2 linked regions of the Phytoactinopolyspora mesophila genome follow. The protein of the gene in region 1 interacts with the protein of each later gene in a pairwise test. Links are inferred from orthologs where the notes say so. Each region holds a gene or a part of one and is shown in the gene's direction. Other genes may lie near its edges.

Evidence for each region.
Region 2: the proteins of thrS (region 1) and rplA interact in binary tests that used the Escherichia coli proteins (3 or more experiments, as listed by UniProt). The link is inferred for Phytoactinopolyspora mesophila from one-to-one orthologs.

The regions. Positions count from the first base shown.
Region 1 is NZ_WLZY01000001.1:765,776-772,197, reverse strand. What follows is about bases 2,192-5,134. They hold thrS (threonine--tRNA ligase), read left to right. Parts: upstream 2,192-2,635; coding sequence 2,636-4,633; downstream 4,634-5,134. Other genes in these bases: F7O44_RS03435 (HIT domain-containing protein), read left to right, coding at 4,752-5,134; mreB (rod shape-determining protein MreB), read right to left, coding at 2,192-2,536. In the rest of the region: F7O44_RS03455 (FtsW/RodA/SpoVE family cell cycle protein), read left to right, coding at 1-666; F7O44_RS03450 (hypothetical protein), read left to right, coding at 784-1,299; more of mreB, read right to left, coding at 1,550-2,191; more of F7O44_RS03435, read left to right, coding at 5,135-5,222; F7O44_RS03430 (hypothetical protein), read left to right, coding at 5,385-5,597; F7O44_RS03425 (elongation factor G-like protein EF-G2), read right to left, coding at 5,601-6,422. UniProt on the Escherichia coli protein: Catalyzes the attachment of threonine to tRNA(Thr) in a two-step reaction: L-threonine is first activated by ATP to form Thr-AMP and then transferred to the acceptor end of tRNA(Thr). The rate-limiting step is amino acid activation in the presence of tRNA.
Region 2 is NZ_WLZY01000003.1:279,410-285,806, reverse strand. What follows is about bases 2,380-5,297. They hold rplA (50S ribosomal protein L1), read left to right. Parts: upstream 2,380-3,442; coding sequence 3,443-4,153; downstream 4,154-5,297. Other genes in these bases: F7O44_RS11105 (alpha/beta hydrolase), read left to right, coding at 4,208-5,297; rplK (50S ribosomal protein L11), read left to right, coding at 2,912-3,340; nusG (transcription termination/antitermination protein NusG), read left to right, coding at 2,380-2,834. In the rest of the region: F7O44_RS11140 (pyridoxal phosphate-dependent aminotransferase), read right to left, coding at 1-681; F7O44_RS11135 (DMT family transporter), read right to left, coding at 722-1,333; preprotein translocase subunit SecE, read left to right, coding at 1,755-2,003; more of nusG, read left to right, coding at 2,013-2,379; more of F7O44_RS11105, read left to right, coding at 5,298-5,992. UniProt on the Escherichia coli protein: One of the primary rRNA binding proteins, it binds very close to the 3'-end of the 23S rRNA. Forms part of the L1 stalk. It is often not seen in high-resolution crystal structures, but can be seen in cryo_EM and 3D reconstruction models.

The DNA.
Region 1 (6,422 bases):
TGGCGGCCGATGCCGCCGCACAACATGATCGACGCGATCGCGTGGTCGAACAACGTGTATTTCTACGATCTGGCCTGGCGCCTCGGGCCGGACCGGCTGATCTCGACGGCCCAGCAACTCGGGGTGGGGCAGCGCACCGGTATCGACCTGCCCGGCGAGAGCCCCGGCATGCTGAGCACCCCGGAATCGGTCGAGCAGGCAGGCGGCACCTGGTACGGCGGAGCCACGGTCATCCTGGGGATCGGGCAGGGGCCGGTCGTTGCCACTCCCATGCAAGCGGCGCGCTGGACCGCCGGGCTCGCCACCGGTGAGATGGTCACCCCGCGCCTGGCTGCCACCTTGGGTGCCGACGGCGAGGTCGAAACCCCGGATCCGGAGCCGCTGTCCTTCGCCGACCAACTCGGCCCGGTCCGCGACGGCATGCGGGCCGCAGTGACCGGTGGCACCGCTGCTCAGCTCGGCGTGCTCCCGGTAGAGGCTGGCGGCAAGACCGGCTCGGCGGAGAACCCGGCTTCACCGCTGGACGGGCCTGACTCCTGGTTCACCGCAGTCGCTCCGCTGGACGACCCCGAAGTTGTGGTGACGGTGTACGTGCGTGGCGGTGGAATGGGCTCGGAGACCTCGGGTCCGGTCGCGCGGCAGCTCCTCGAGCACTACTTCGATTGAATACACAGGGGATAAGTCATCGCGCAGACAGGGAAGGATTCAAGCCGCAATAAGGAAGCTTGTGGTCGCCCCAGCAACAGTGAGCTTCCTCATTGCGCCGGGCGCTAAGATCGTCGGATGCCCTGGCGTACCGTGGTGTTGGCCTCAGTCGCCTTATCGCTCGGGGCAACCACGGCATGTGCCGGCTCGTCCGATGACGAGCCTGAGAGTGACGGGGAAGCGAACGAGACGGTTTTCGTTCCCGAGGGCGAGGAACTCGCGGCAGGTAGCGTGATTGACACCGAGGGACTGGTAGCTGACTGGGAGTTCCAGTTCGATCTGGCCGACGGCACGGATCCCGCTGATGATGGTGTGGTGTTATCCGAGAAGCCGGATCACTTTCGTTTGATCGAGGACACAGCCGGCGATTTACAGCTGATCTGGAGCGAACTGCATTGCAAGGTGCGGCCCACGGTGGTGATCGAGGGTGACGGGGCCACGATCACGTCGTTCACCATCGACGCCGGTCTGATCGTTCTGCCAGATACTGCTCTATCGGCTGGGTGCGATTCGCGCGAAGCGCGACACGCGCTCACATTGACGACGGATGCAGCTGTGTCGGATCACGTAGAGATCGATATGACGACACGCTAGCTTCTCGCCGTCGGCCCCTTACCCGGTGATCGTCAGTGCGTTGTGGTTGTTATCCCGCGACCACAGCGTACTGACGATCACCCGACAGCGACCACAGCGTACTGACGATCACCGAGGATTCGGCGAGCATGTTTGGCCCAACTCCAGGACGTCTGCACGGACGTCTGCAAGGAGGAGTCAGCGGGCGGGAGCGGCTGGATGTGACCACACCGCACTGACGATCACTGCGGGGGTGGGGGAGGGGACGTGCCTACCCGCCGTAGGCGGCCAGGATCTCGGGCTTGTGCAGCGCGATGGTGGCCCCTTCGGCGACGCACGTCAGCGGGCGGTCGGCGAGTTTGACCGGGAAACCGAAGGTGTCCTCGAGCAGTTCGGTGAAGCCGGACATCAGGGCGCCACCGCCGACGGCGAGCACACCGTTGCTCATGATGTCGCTGGCGGCTTGCGCGGGCAGTTCCTCCAGACATCCGGTCAAGGTCTGGATGATCTCGTCAATGGTGGTGTGCAGCGCTTCTTTGACCTCGTCGGTCTCGACCGTCACCAACCTGGCACGGCCGGTGGCGGCGTCGCGGCCTTCGATGATGAGCGGTGGGTCCGCGACGGCGTCGGCGGTTGCCTTGATGTTCTCCGCCGTGAGGTCGCCCACCATCAGGCGATGCTCGGCCCGTAGGTACTGGGCCAGAGCCCGGGTCAGCTCGTCACCTGCGACCCGGCAGGTTCGCGAGGACAGAATCCCGCCGTAGCAGAACCCGGTGATCTCGGAGGTGCCGCCGCCGACGTCCACGACTAGATGCGCACGCGACTCGAGGGGGTCGACGCCGGCACCTAGCGCTCCGGCGACGGGTTCGGGCAGCAGGGCGACCTTGCGCAGGCCCGCCTCATGGGCGGTCTCGAGCAGAGCACGGCACTCGAGCGTGGTGGCCCCGGCCGGGACACCGATGACGGCGCGCCGGCCGCGGCCAGGAAGGGCGCGGCGCTTCACCTTGCGCAGGAGCGCGACGATAAAGGCCCGGGCGGATTCGAGATCGACCACCACGCCGTCCTGCAGCGGCCGGACCATGATGTACCCGGAAGGGGTGCGGCCGGTGAGCTCGCGAGCCTCATGGCCGACCAGGACCGGAACCGTGGGCTCGTCGGTATGGGCCAGCATGACGGAGGGTTCGTCGAACACGATGCCCCGACGTGGTTGACCGACCACCGTGTTCGCGGTGCCGAGATCTATTCCGAAGCCGCCCACGCCGACCTCCAATATCTGTTTCTACTGTACGTCCGGGCGCAGGTACCATCGAGCGGGTTGACCCAAACCGATATCAATTTCTACGCGAGGGAGCACGTCGTGTCCGAACAAATCCGCATTGTCGTCGCCGGAGTCGAGCGACAGGTCGATGCGGGCACGACGGCCGCCGGCCTTTTCGGCGAAGAGCAGGCGGTGATCGCCGCCCGGATCGGTGGCGATCTGGTCGATCTGGCGCGGGTCCTCGCCGATGGCGACAAGATCGAGCCGGTCGTGATCAGTTCCGACGACGGCCGTGCCATTCTGCGCCACTCCACCGCGCATGTGCTGGCGCAAGCGGTCCAGGAGTTGTTCCCGGACGCGAAGCTGGGCATCGGCCCGCCGGTCGAGAACGGGTTCTACTACGACTTCGATGTGTCCGAGCCGTTCACCCCTGAGGATCTGAAGCGGCTCGAGAAGCAGATGCAGCGCATCATCAAGGAGCGCCAGGAGTTCGTCCGGCGCGAGGTCTCCGACGACGACGCCCGGGCCGAGCTGGCGGGGGAGCCGTACAAACTCGAGCTGATCGGGCTCAAGGGCGGCGCCGCCGATGCGGCCGAGGGGGCATCCGCGGAGGTCGGCAGCGGCGAGCTCACCATCTACGACAACGTCCGCCGTGGTGGCGAGGTCGCGTGGAAAGACCTGTGCCGCGGCCCGCACCTGCCGACCACCAGGAACATCCCCGCGTTCAAGCTGATGCGGGTGGCCGGCGCGTACTGGCGCGGCGACGAGAAGAACCCGCAGTTGCAACGGATCTACGGCACCGCCTGGGAGACCAAGGAAGCCCAGCAGGAGTATCTGGACCGGCTGGCCGAGGCCGAGCGCCGCGACCACCGCAAACTCGGCGCCGAGCTGGATCTGTTCAGCTTCCCCGAGGAGATCGGATCCGGGCTGGCTGTCTGGCACCCCAAGGGCGGCGTGGTGCGCCGGGTGATGGAGGAGTATTCCCGGATCCGGCACGAAGATGGCGGCTACGAGTTCGTCTACACCCCACATATCACCAAGGGCGCGCTGTTCGAGAGGTCAGGTCATCTCGACTTCTACAAGGACGACCTCTATCCGCCCGTTCATGTCGACGCCGAGTACGACGCCGAGGGCAACCTGCGCAAGCCCGGGCAGGACTACTACCTCAAGCCCATGAACTGCCCGATGCACACGCTGATCTTCAAGTCGCGGGGGCGCTCGTATCGCGAGCTGCCGCTGCGCTTGTTCGAGTTCGGCATGGTGTATCGCTACGAGCGCTCCGGCGTGGTCCACGGGCTGGCCCGTTCGCGCGGGTTCAGCCAGGACGACTCCCACATCTTCTGCACCCCGGACCAGCTGGCCGGTGAGCTGGCCAGCCTGCTGGACTTCGTGCTCGGCTTGCTACGCGACTACGGGCTCAGTGAGTTCACCGCCGAACTGTCCACCCGCCCGGAGAAGTTCGTCGGCGACATCGCCGACTGGAACCACGCCGAGGCGGCGCTGGAGGAAGCGCTGAAGAAGGCGGGGCTGGCGTATCGCATCAACGAGGGCGACGGCGCCTTCTACGCCCCCAAGATCGATGTCCACGTCACCGATGCCATCGGCCGCAGCTGGCAGCTGTCCACTCTCCAGGTCGACTTGCAGACTCCGGCCCGGTTCGAAGCCGAGTACACTGCGGCCGACGGCTCGCGGCAGCGGCCGTACATGATCCACCGGGCGCTGTTCGGCTCCATCGAGCGGTTCTTCGGCATCCTGCTCGAGCACTACGCCGGTGCGTTCCCGCCATGGCTGGCGCCGGTCCAGGTGGTCGGCATCCCCATCGCGGATCACCACGTGCCTTACCTGGACGACGTCGCGGCCAAACTGCGCGCGCACGGCATCCGGGTCGACATCGACTCCTCGGACGACCGCATGCAGAAGAAGATCCGCAACGCGCAAAAGCAGAAGGTCCCCTACATGCTGATCGCCGGGGACGACGACGCCGCGAAGGGCGCGGTTTCGTTCCGCTACCGCGACGGCAGCCAGAAGAACGGCGTGCCCGTGGACGACGCCGTGGCGGAGATCGTCGACGTAGTCCGGCGGCGGGTCCAGGTCTGAACCTGACGCCGTGCGTCCTGCAGAATGAGCCCCAGGGCGCTCGACATGCAGGACGCACGGTGTTGGAAGGAGCTCGAGGTTGCCAGATCGGCTGGAGCGGCTGTGGACGCCGTACCGGATGGCCTATATCAAGGGTGAGCCGGGCAACGGCCGCGACGGAGATGCTTGCCCGTTGTGTGTCATCCCCACGATGGCCGACGTGGACGGGCTCATCCTGGCGCGTGGCGAGCACGTGTACGCGGTGCTGAATCTGCACCCGTACAACCCAGGTCATCTGATGATCGTGACCAACCGCCACGTCGGCGACTACGAGCTGTTGACCGAGGAAGAAGCCGTCGAGCTCGGCAGCATGACCCGTGACGCCATCGTCGCCGTGAAGGCCGCTTCGTCGCCGCACGGATTCAACGTCGGGCTGAACCTGGGCGGTGTCGCCGGGGGATCGCTGTCGGCTCACCTGCACCAGCACGTCGTCCCCCGGTGGAGCGGGGACGCCAACTTCATGACGGTGCTGGACGACACCAAGGTCATGCCGCAGCTGCTGGCCGACACCCGGGAGCTGCTGGCCGAGCAGTGGCCCAGCCGCCGCTGACTTCTCCCGGAGTACCGCTTTCCCGTCAAACGCCTGCCCGTCGGCACGTGGCGAACGTTTCCAGAAAGTTATCTGCCGCGCGCAACTCGGATATCCTCCGAGCCGTCTGTCTCAGTGATAGGCGGACTGCTTTCTTGTCGTTTCAAGGCCGAGGGGACAGCAATGGGACACCACTATCGGACCACCCTGGCGGGCGCCGGTTCAGCATTCGGCACCGGCAACGCCGCCGAGGCCGCGGATAAGCGCGCCGAAGACCTGTGGTGGCGGAACTCCGCGCTGTTCGCGCCGTCCGGGCCAGGCACGGATACGCCGGCGCCGGACCAGTACGGCGCCGGCGCGGACCCATTGGACGATCACGCAATCCTGGCCTGGTAGCGCCTACTCCATGACCTTCGCGGCCAGATGCTGGGGCATCGGCTCGTAATGAGCGAATGTGCGGGTGAAGGTGGCCGTGCCGTGGCTCATCGCCCGCAGCTCGATCGCGAACCGGGTCAGGCTGGTCTGCGGAACCTCTGCCTTGATCAGGGAGCGGCCCTGCCCGACAGCCTCCGTGCCTTGGACATGACCGCGCCGGCCGGAGAGGTCGCTCATGACGGTGCCGACGTCGTCGTCGTTGACCAAGATCGACACGTGGTCGAACGGCTCGAGGAAGGTGACCCCCGCCGCTTCGGCCGCTTCTCGCAGCGCCAGCGCGCCGGCCATCTGAAAGGCCATGTCCGAGGAATCGACGCTGTGCGCCTTACCGTCGAGCAGCGTGACCTTGACGTCGACCATCGGGTACCCGGCCCGGCTCACGCCCTTCTCCATCTGATGGCGGATGCCTTTCTCGACGGAGGCGATGAACTGGCGCGGAATGGCGCCCCCGACCACCTTGTCGACGAACTCGAACCCGCCGCCCTCCGGCAGCGGATCCACCTCGATCTCACACACGCCGTACTGGCCGTGCCCGCCGGACTGCTTGACGTGACGGCCACGGCCCTCGCCGTGCCCGGCGATGGTCTCCCGCAGAGGCACTCGCAGCTCGGTCTGCTCGACCTCGACGCCGTACCGTTTGGATAGCCGCTCGAGGAGCACGTCGGTGTGTGCCTCACCCATGGTCCAGAGCACCAGCTGGTGCGTCTCCGGGTTGTTCTCGACCCGCAGCGTCGGCTCCTCGGCCACCAGCCTGGACAGGCCCTGGGAGAGCTTGTCCTCGTCCGC
Region 2 (6,397 bases), on another replicon or contig:
GCCGTAGACGAGGTGTTCGTAGATCTCGTCGCTGATCACCCAGATGCCATTTTGATGGGCCCAGCGACCGATCGCCTGGATCTCGTCGCGGGAGTAGACCGCACCGGTCGGATTCGAAGGGGAGCAGAACAGCAGCGCTTTGGTGCGATCGGTGCGGGCCGCTTCCAACTGCTCCACGCTGACGCGGTAGCCCGTGGATTCGTCGGCCACCACCTCGATCGGCGATCCGCCGGCCAGCCGGATGGATTCCGGATAGGTGGTCCAGTACGGAGCGGGCAGGAGAACCTCGTCGCCTGGGTCGATGATCGTGGCGAAGGCTTCGTACACGGCCTGTTTGCCGCCGTTGGTGACGAGTACCTGCGCGGCCTCGACCTCGTAACCGGAGTCTCGGGCGGTCTTGGCCGCGATGCCTTGGCGCAGCTCCGGCAGACCGCCCGCCGGTGTGTACCGGTGATTCTTCGGGTCGGTACACGCTGCGACAGCCGCCTCGACGATGTAATCCGGCGTTGGGAAGTCCGGCTCACCGGCGCCGAAACCGATGACCGGGCGGCCCTCGGCCTTGAGCGCCTTGGCCTTGGCATCGACGGCGAGCGTGGCCGATTCGGTGATGGAGGCGATTCGACGTGAAATGCGGTTGCGTGCGGTGCCGGCGGCTGCGTCCGCCGGAGTAGCCAGGGTCATGTCCTTATCCTGTCATCACGTTCTGGGCCTGCGCGAAGGCTTAAAACCGCTTGGCGGACATCTGCCGGTAGTACTCGCTGGACTCCGGGCGGTACAGCAGGTACAGGATGACGGCTGCGAGCACGGGTGAGATGAGATTGATCAGCGTGCCGATGTCGAAGGCGCCGCCAGTGAGTCCCCAGAGGCCGAACAAGATGTTCAGGCCACCCAAGATGGTGGCCACGATCCGGGCCCAGGAGCGGCCCTTCTTGTTGGCCGAGGCCATCCACAGCCACAGCGCGACTGCGAACAGCGCCACCACCACCATGAATCCGGTGAACGTGTTCACGAACGCGTCGATGTCGCTTGCGGTGGCGTCCGGGTCCTGCCGGATGGCTTCTTCACGGACGGCATCGCGGCCGAGAATGGCGAAGACTCCGCCAATCAGCGACAGCAGCGCGCCGACGTACATCAGCTTGGCCGCGGTGATGATGGGTTTGGGCGTAGGCTGCACGGGCTGATTCAGCGGTGCACCGGAATCCTCGCCCGGCCAGGACGGAGGCTGATTCTCGCGCCACGGCGGAGGGGCCTGCGCAGCATGCTCGTCCGGCTGGCTGAACGGATCCTGCTCAGGCTCGCGTTTGGGGCCGCCACCGGGCGTTGTCCCGCTCATGTCTCGTGTGCTCCCAACCAAGATAGATGTTGTCCAGCTAGTGTGGTACCGCTCTCACCACAGCACCTTAGTCCGCGGTTGTGCTATCGGGCGAACGGCTGGTCCGCCCGCATGTAACGGGCCAATTGCCGCGCGAGTTCGACCATCGTGGCATTCACCCCGTACACTCTTGTCTTCGGTGGTCGTTTGACCCTACTCGACTGTGCCCACAGCGCTACGGTAAGTAGGTGAAGCCCGTCCACTGAAGGGCAGTAGCTCAACTGGCAGAGCACCGGTCTCCAAAACCGGCGGTTGGGGGTTCGAGTCCCTCCTGCCCTGCTGGTCACCTCGGCCCGGGCCGCCACTCGGCGCCGGGCTAGTGGTGGCCGCAACGGCCACGCCGTCCGTCCGGGCGGCGAACAAGTATCAAGTGAGGTAGCACGTGACGGAGACGAGCGGCCAGACCGCGACACCCGATCGCCCGCGCCCGCCAAGGCGACGTGGGCCGATCTCGAGGTTGTCGCTCTGGGTTCGGCAGGTAGTGGCCGAGCTCCGCAAGGTCGTCTACCCGACCAGGCCACAGCTCATGACGTACACCGCGGTGGTTCTGGTGTTCGTCGCGATCATGATCGCTATCGTCTCTATGCTCGACCTGGGCTTCGGCTGGGCGATGTTCGAGATTTTCGGCTGAGCCGCGCCAATGTCCAGTAGCTACCAGGAGGAAGAAGTCCGCACCGTGTCCGAACAGCAGACCCCCCTCGATGAGGCTTCCGCAGTGGAGCCAGAGCGGGCGATGAACGACGAGACCGAATCCGCTGTGGCCGACGACGCCACTGACGAGATCCACGGTGCTGAAGAGACCGGCGAGGCTGAGGACGCCGCGGAGGCGGAAGGGCCTACCGACGCCGAAGTGCCTGGCGCGGCGGATGCCGAGGCGAGTCCGCTTGAAGAGTTCCGGCGCGCTTTGCGGGCCAAGCCCGGCGAATGGTTCGTGATCCAGACGTACTCCGGGATGGAGAACCGCGTCCGGCTCAACCTGGAGAACCGGATCAGCAGCCTCAACATGGAAGAACACATCTTCGAGGTCGTCGTGCCCACCGAAGAGGTGGCAGAGATCAAGGGTGGCCAGCGCCGGATGGTGAAGCGTAACCGTTTCCCTGGTTACGTGCTGGTCCGCATGGAGATGACCGACGAGTCCTGGGCCGCCGTGCGGCACACGCCGGCCGTCACCGGCTTCGTCGGCCATGGCAACCAGCCGCTGCCATTGACGCTGGACGAGGTTGAGCGCTGGCTTGCCCCCAAGATCGAAGAGCCGGCGAAGCAGCCTGACGAGAAGAAGCCGGTCGCTGTGCTCGACTTCGAGGTTGGCGACTCGGTGATGGTGGTCGACGGGCCGTTCGCGACGTTGCACGCGACTATCAACGAGATCAACGCCGACTCGCAGAAGGTAAAGGGCCTGGTGGAGATCTTCGGCCGGGAGACGCCGGTCGAACTCTCGTTCAGCCAGATCCAGAAGCTGTGACGGCGTCCGCGATTGCGGCACATCGATCACGAACACATCCCGACCCACTACACGAGACGACGAGGACTGCGAAGAAGATGCCCGCGAAGAAGAAGGTCGCTGGCCTGATCAAGCTCCAGATCCAGGCCGGTCAGGCGACACCCGCGCCCCCGGTTGGCCCAGCACTCGGCCAGCACGGCGTGAACATCATGGAGTTTTGCAAGGCCTACAACGCCGCCACCGAGAGCCAGCGTGGCAACGTCATTCCGGTGGAGATCACCGTGTACGAGGACCGCTCGTTCACGTTCGTCACCAAGACACCGCCGGCTGCCACCTTGATTCTCAAGGCTGCCGGAGTCGAGAAAGGCTCTAGTGAGCCGCACCGCGTCAAGGTGGCGAGCATCAGCCGCGATCAGGTCCGTGCCATCGCGGAGCAGAAGCTCGAGGACCTGAACGCCAACGATCTCGACGCGGCGGAGAAGATCATCGCTGGAACGGCGCGCCAGATGGGCGTCGACGTCAAGTAAACAGTAGTCCGCCGGCCCGGCTCTGGTGAGCCGTGATCCGGCCCGTGGAAGGGCAGCGCTTGCCCGCACCACACCCTCTCGAATCACTCCAAGGAGAGACAGATGAAGCGCAGCAAGGCATATCGGGCAGCGGTTGAGAAGATCGACCACAACCGGCTCTACCCCGCCGCCGAAGCCGTCCGGCTGGTCAAGGAGACCTCGCCCACGAAGTACGACGCCACCGTCGAGGTCGCTCTGCGGCTCGGCGTCGACCCTCGTAAGGCCGACGAGATGGTCCGCGGCACAGTCAACCTCCCGCACGGCACCGGTAAGACCGCCAAGGTCCTGGTCTTCGCCGTGGGAGCCAAGGCGCAGGAGGCGACCGACGCCGGCGCCGACATCGTCGGCAGCGACGAACTGATCGAAGAGGTCCAGGGCGGCCGGCTCGACTTCGACGCCGTCGTGGCTACACCGGACCTGATGGGCAAGGTCGGCCGTCTGGGCCGGGTCCTCGGCCCCCGTGGTCTCATGCCGAACCCCAAGACCGGAACCGTCACCATGGACGTGGCGAAGGCTGTGTCGGACATCAAGGGCGGCAAGATCGAGTTCCGCGTCGATCGCCACGCGAATCTCCATTTTGTGATCGGCAAGGTGTCCTTCACTCAAGAAGCCCTGGTGGAGAACTACTCGGCGGCTCTCGACGAGATCAATCGGCTCAAGCCGTCGTCCTCCAAGGGCCGTTACATCAAGAAGGCGACCATGACGTCCACCATGGGTCCGGGCATCCCCCTGGATCCGGGCAAGGTGCGCGCCGTCGACTCAGCCGGTGTGTAGGAGGGTATTTTTCACCCTCAGGGATGAGCAGGCCGCGGAGATTGCTGTGCTGGGATGGCTGTCATGTCCATGATGGCCGCGTTGGCCGAAAGGGCGGCCCCGATTCGTCGTGGGCTGCCCGCCGTGCAGAGGACGGCCTCTGCTGTCCGGCAGGTGCCGGTCCTCGGCCGGGTCATTGACTGGCTACGGCTCGATTTCGCGGGTTCGGTGGTCGGGACCTTCTTCTTCTGCTGGTCGCTGACGCCCTCGTTGCTGCCTCGCATCTGGTTCTACCAGGCATTGGTCACAGGTGTGACCGCGGCTGCCGGTTACGCGATCGGCAGCTTGATCGGCGTGCTTGTCCGGTTCATTTACCGAAGGGTCCGGCGCGGTCACAGGTTGTCCCGACGGACCGTGGTAACCGCGTGGACGATCTTCGGGGTCGTGGGTACCTGCTCCGCTACGTGGTACCTGTTCGGCTCGGCCCGATGGCAGAGCGACTTGCGTGAGCTGATGAACGTGGACAGCCCGCGCTTGATCCACTATGTCCTGATCTTGATCGTCTCGTTCATCATCTTCACGGCCTTCCTCGCTCTGGGAAGGCTGCTCCGCGGTGCTTCACGCTGGCTCGGTAGCCATCTGGCACGGTGGGTGCCGATACCGGTAGCGGTTGTCACCTCCGCACTGGTCGTGGCCGGGATCGCGATCTGGTCGTGGACAGGATTGTTCTATCCATGGATGCTCGGCGTGGCCAACAATGCGTTCGCGGCCATCAACCAGGAGACCGAGGCAGGCGAGCGCCCGCCGGCCATCACCACACATGCGGGCGGGCCAGGGTCACTCGTGACATGGGACTCACTGGGCCGCAAAGGCCGTGAGTTCATCTCGGACGGTCCAACAGCCGAGGACCTCGAAGCGTTCAGCAATCGACCGGCTCTGGACCCGGTCAGGACCTATATCGGCCTGGATTCTGCCGAGACACTGGCCGGGCTGGCCTCACTGGCGATCCGGGAGCTGGAGCGGGCCGGCGGCTTCGAGCGTGAGGTTCTCGTCGTGGTGACCGCCACCGGTACCGGTTGGGTCGACGAGGCCGCGGCTGATGCATTGGAGTACCTGTACAACGGGGATACGGCGATCGTCTCGATCCAATACTCTTATCTGCCCAGCTGGCTCTCCTTCCTGGCTGATCACGAACAAGTCGATATCGCCGGCCAAGAGTTGTTCGACGCCGTGTACGAACGTTGGTCACGGCTGCCCGAGGCCGACCGCCCCAGGTTGGTGGTTTATGGCGAGAGCTTTGGCGCGGTAGGCAGCGTGGCCGCGTTCGATGATCTCGATGATCTAGTGGCCAAGGTCGACGGCGCGTTGTGGGTCGGGTCGCCCGAGTGGCATCCGCTGCGGGAATATGTGACCGAGAACCGGGATCCGGGGAGTCATGAACGGTTGCCGGTCTATCGAGGCGGGGAGACCGTCCGGTTCTGGGGCGGTTGGCTGGAACCCCTTAATGTCTCCGACTGGGAGCCGCCGCGGGTGCTGTTCCTTCAGCACGCCTCCGATCCGGTGTCCTTCTGGTCACCTGAACTGATCTGGTCACAGCCGGACTGGATGCGCGAGCCGGAGGGACCTGACGTCCTCCCGCACCTCAACTGGTATCCGTTCGTGACGTTCTGGCAGCTGACCGCCGACATGGCGGTTTCGGCACTCATGCCGGAGGGACACGCGCACAACTACGGTGGTGAGTTGGTCGACGCTTGGCTGAAGGTTGTACCGCCGGATTACGACTGGCCGGAGGAGCGCCTCGAAGAGCTTCGCGAGATGGTGCAGTCGTTCGATCTCGACGACGAGGGCCGGCTCTGGTAGAAGGCGCCTTCGCAGTGGATTGGGAACCCCGGCCCCGCCGTCAACTCCCGGTGATCGTGAGCGGATTTTAGCTGCTCTCCGATGCTCTTTGCCCTGATTTGTGCCGTCACCAGCAGCTAAAATCCGCTCACGATCACCGGGGAGAGTGCCAGTTTGGTGATGCGGGCAGCGAGGCCGTAGCATGGTGCCTGCCGAAGACCGCCGGTTTCACGCCGCAAGGCATGACGAAGGTCCCGCATCCATGCGGGCGGCCCGCGCAGGTACGTAAGACGAAGCGCCGTGTGTGTCACGGCCTCCGCCCCGTGCCCTGCGCCGGGGCGCTTTTCATGTGCAGGACGTCGCCATGCGGGCAGACGTTGCCGGTGGGCCCTCGGAATCAACACGCCCATCCGTACGTCATAAGGA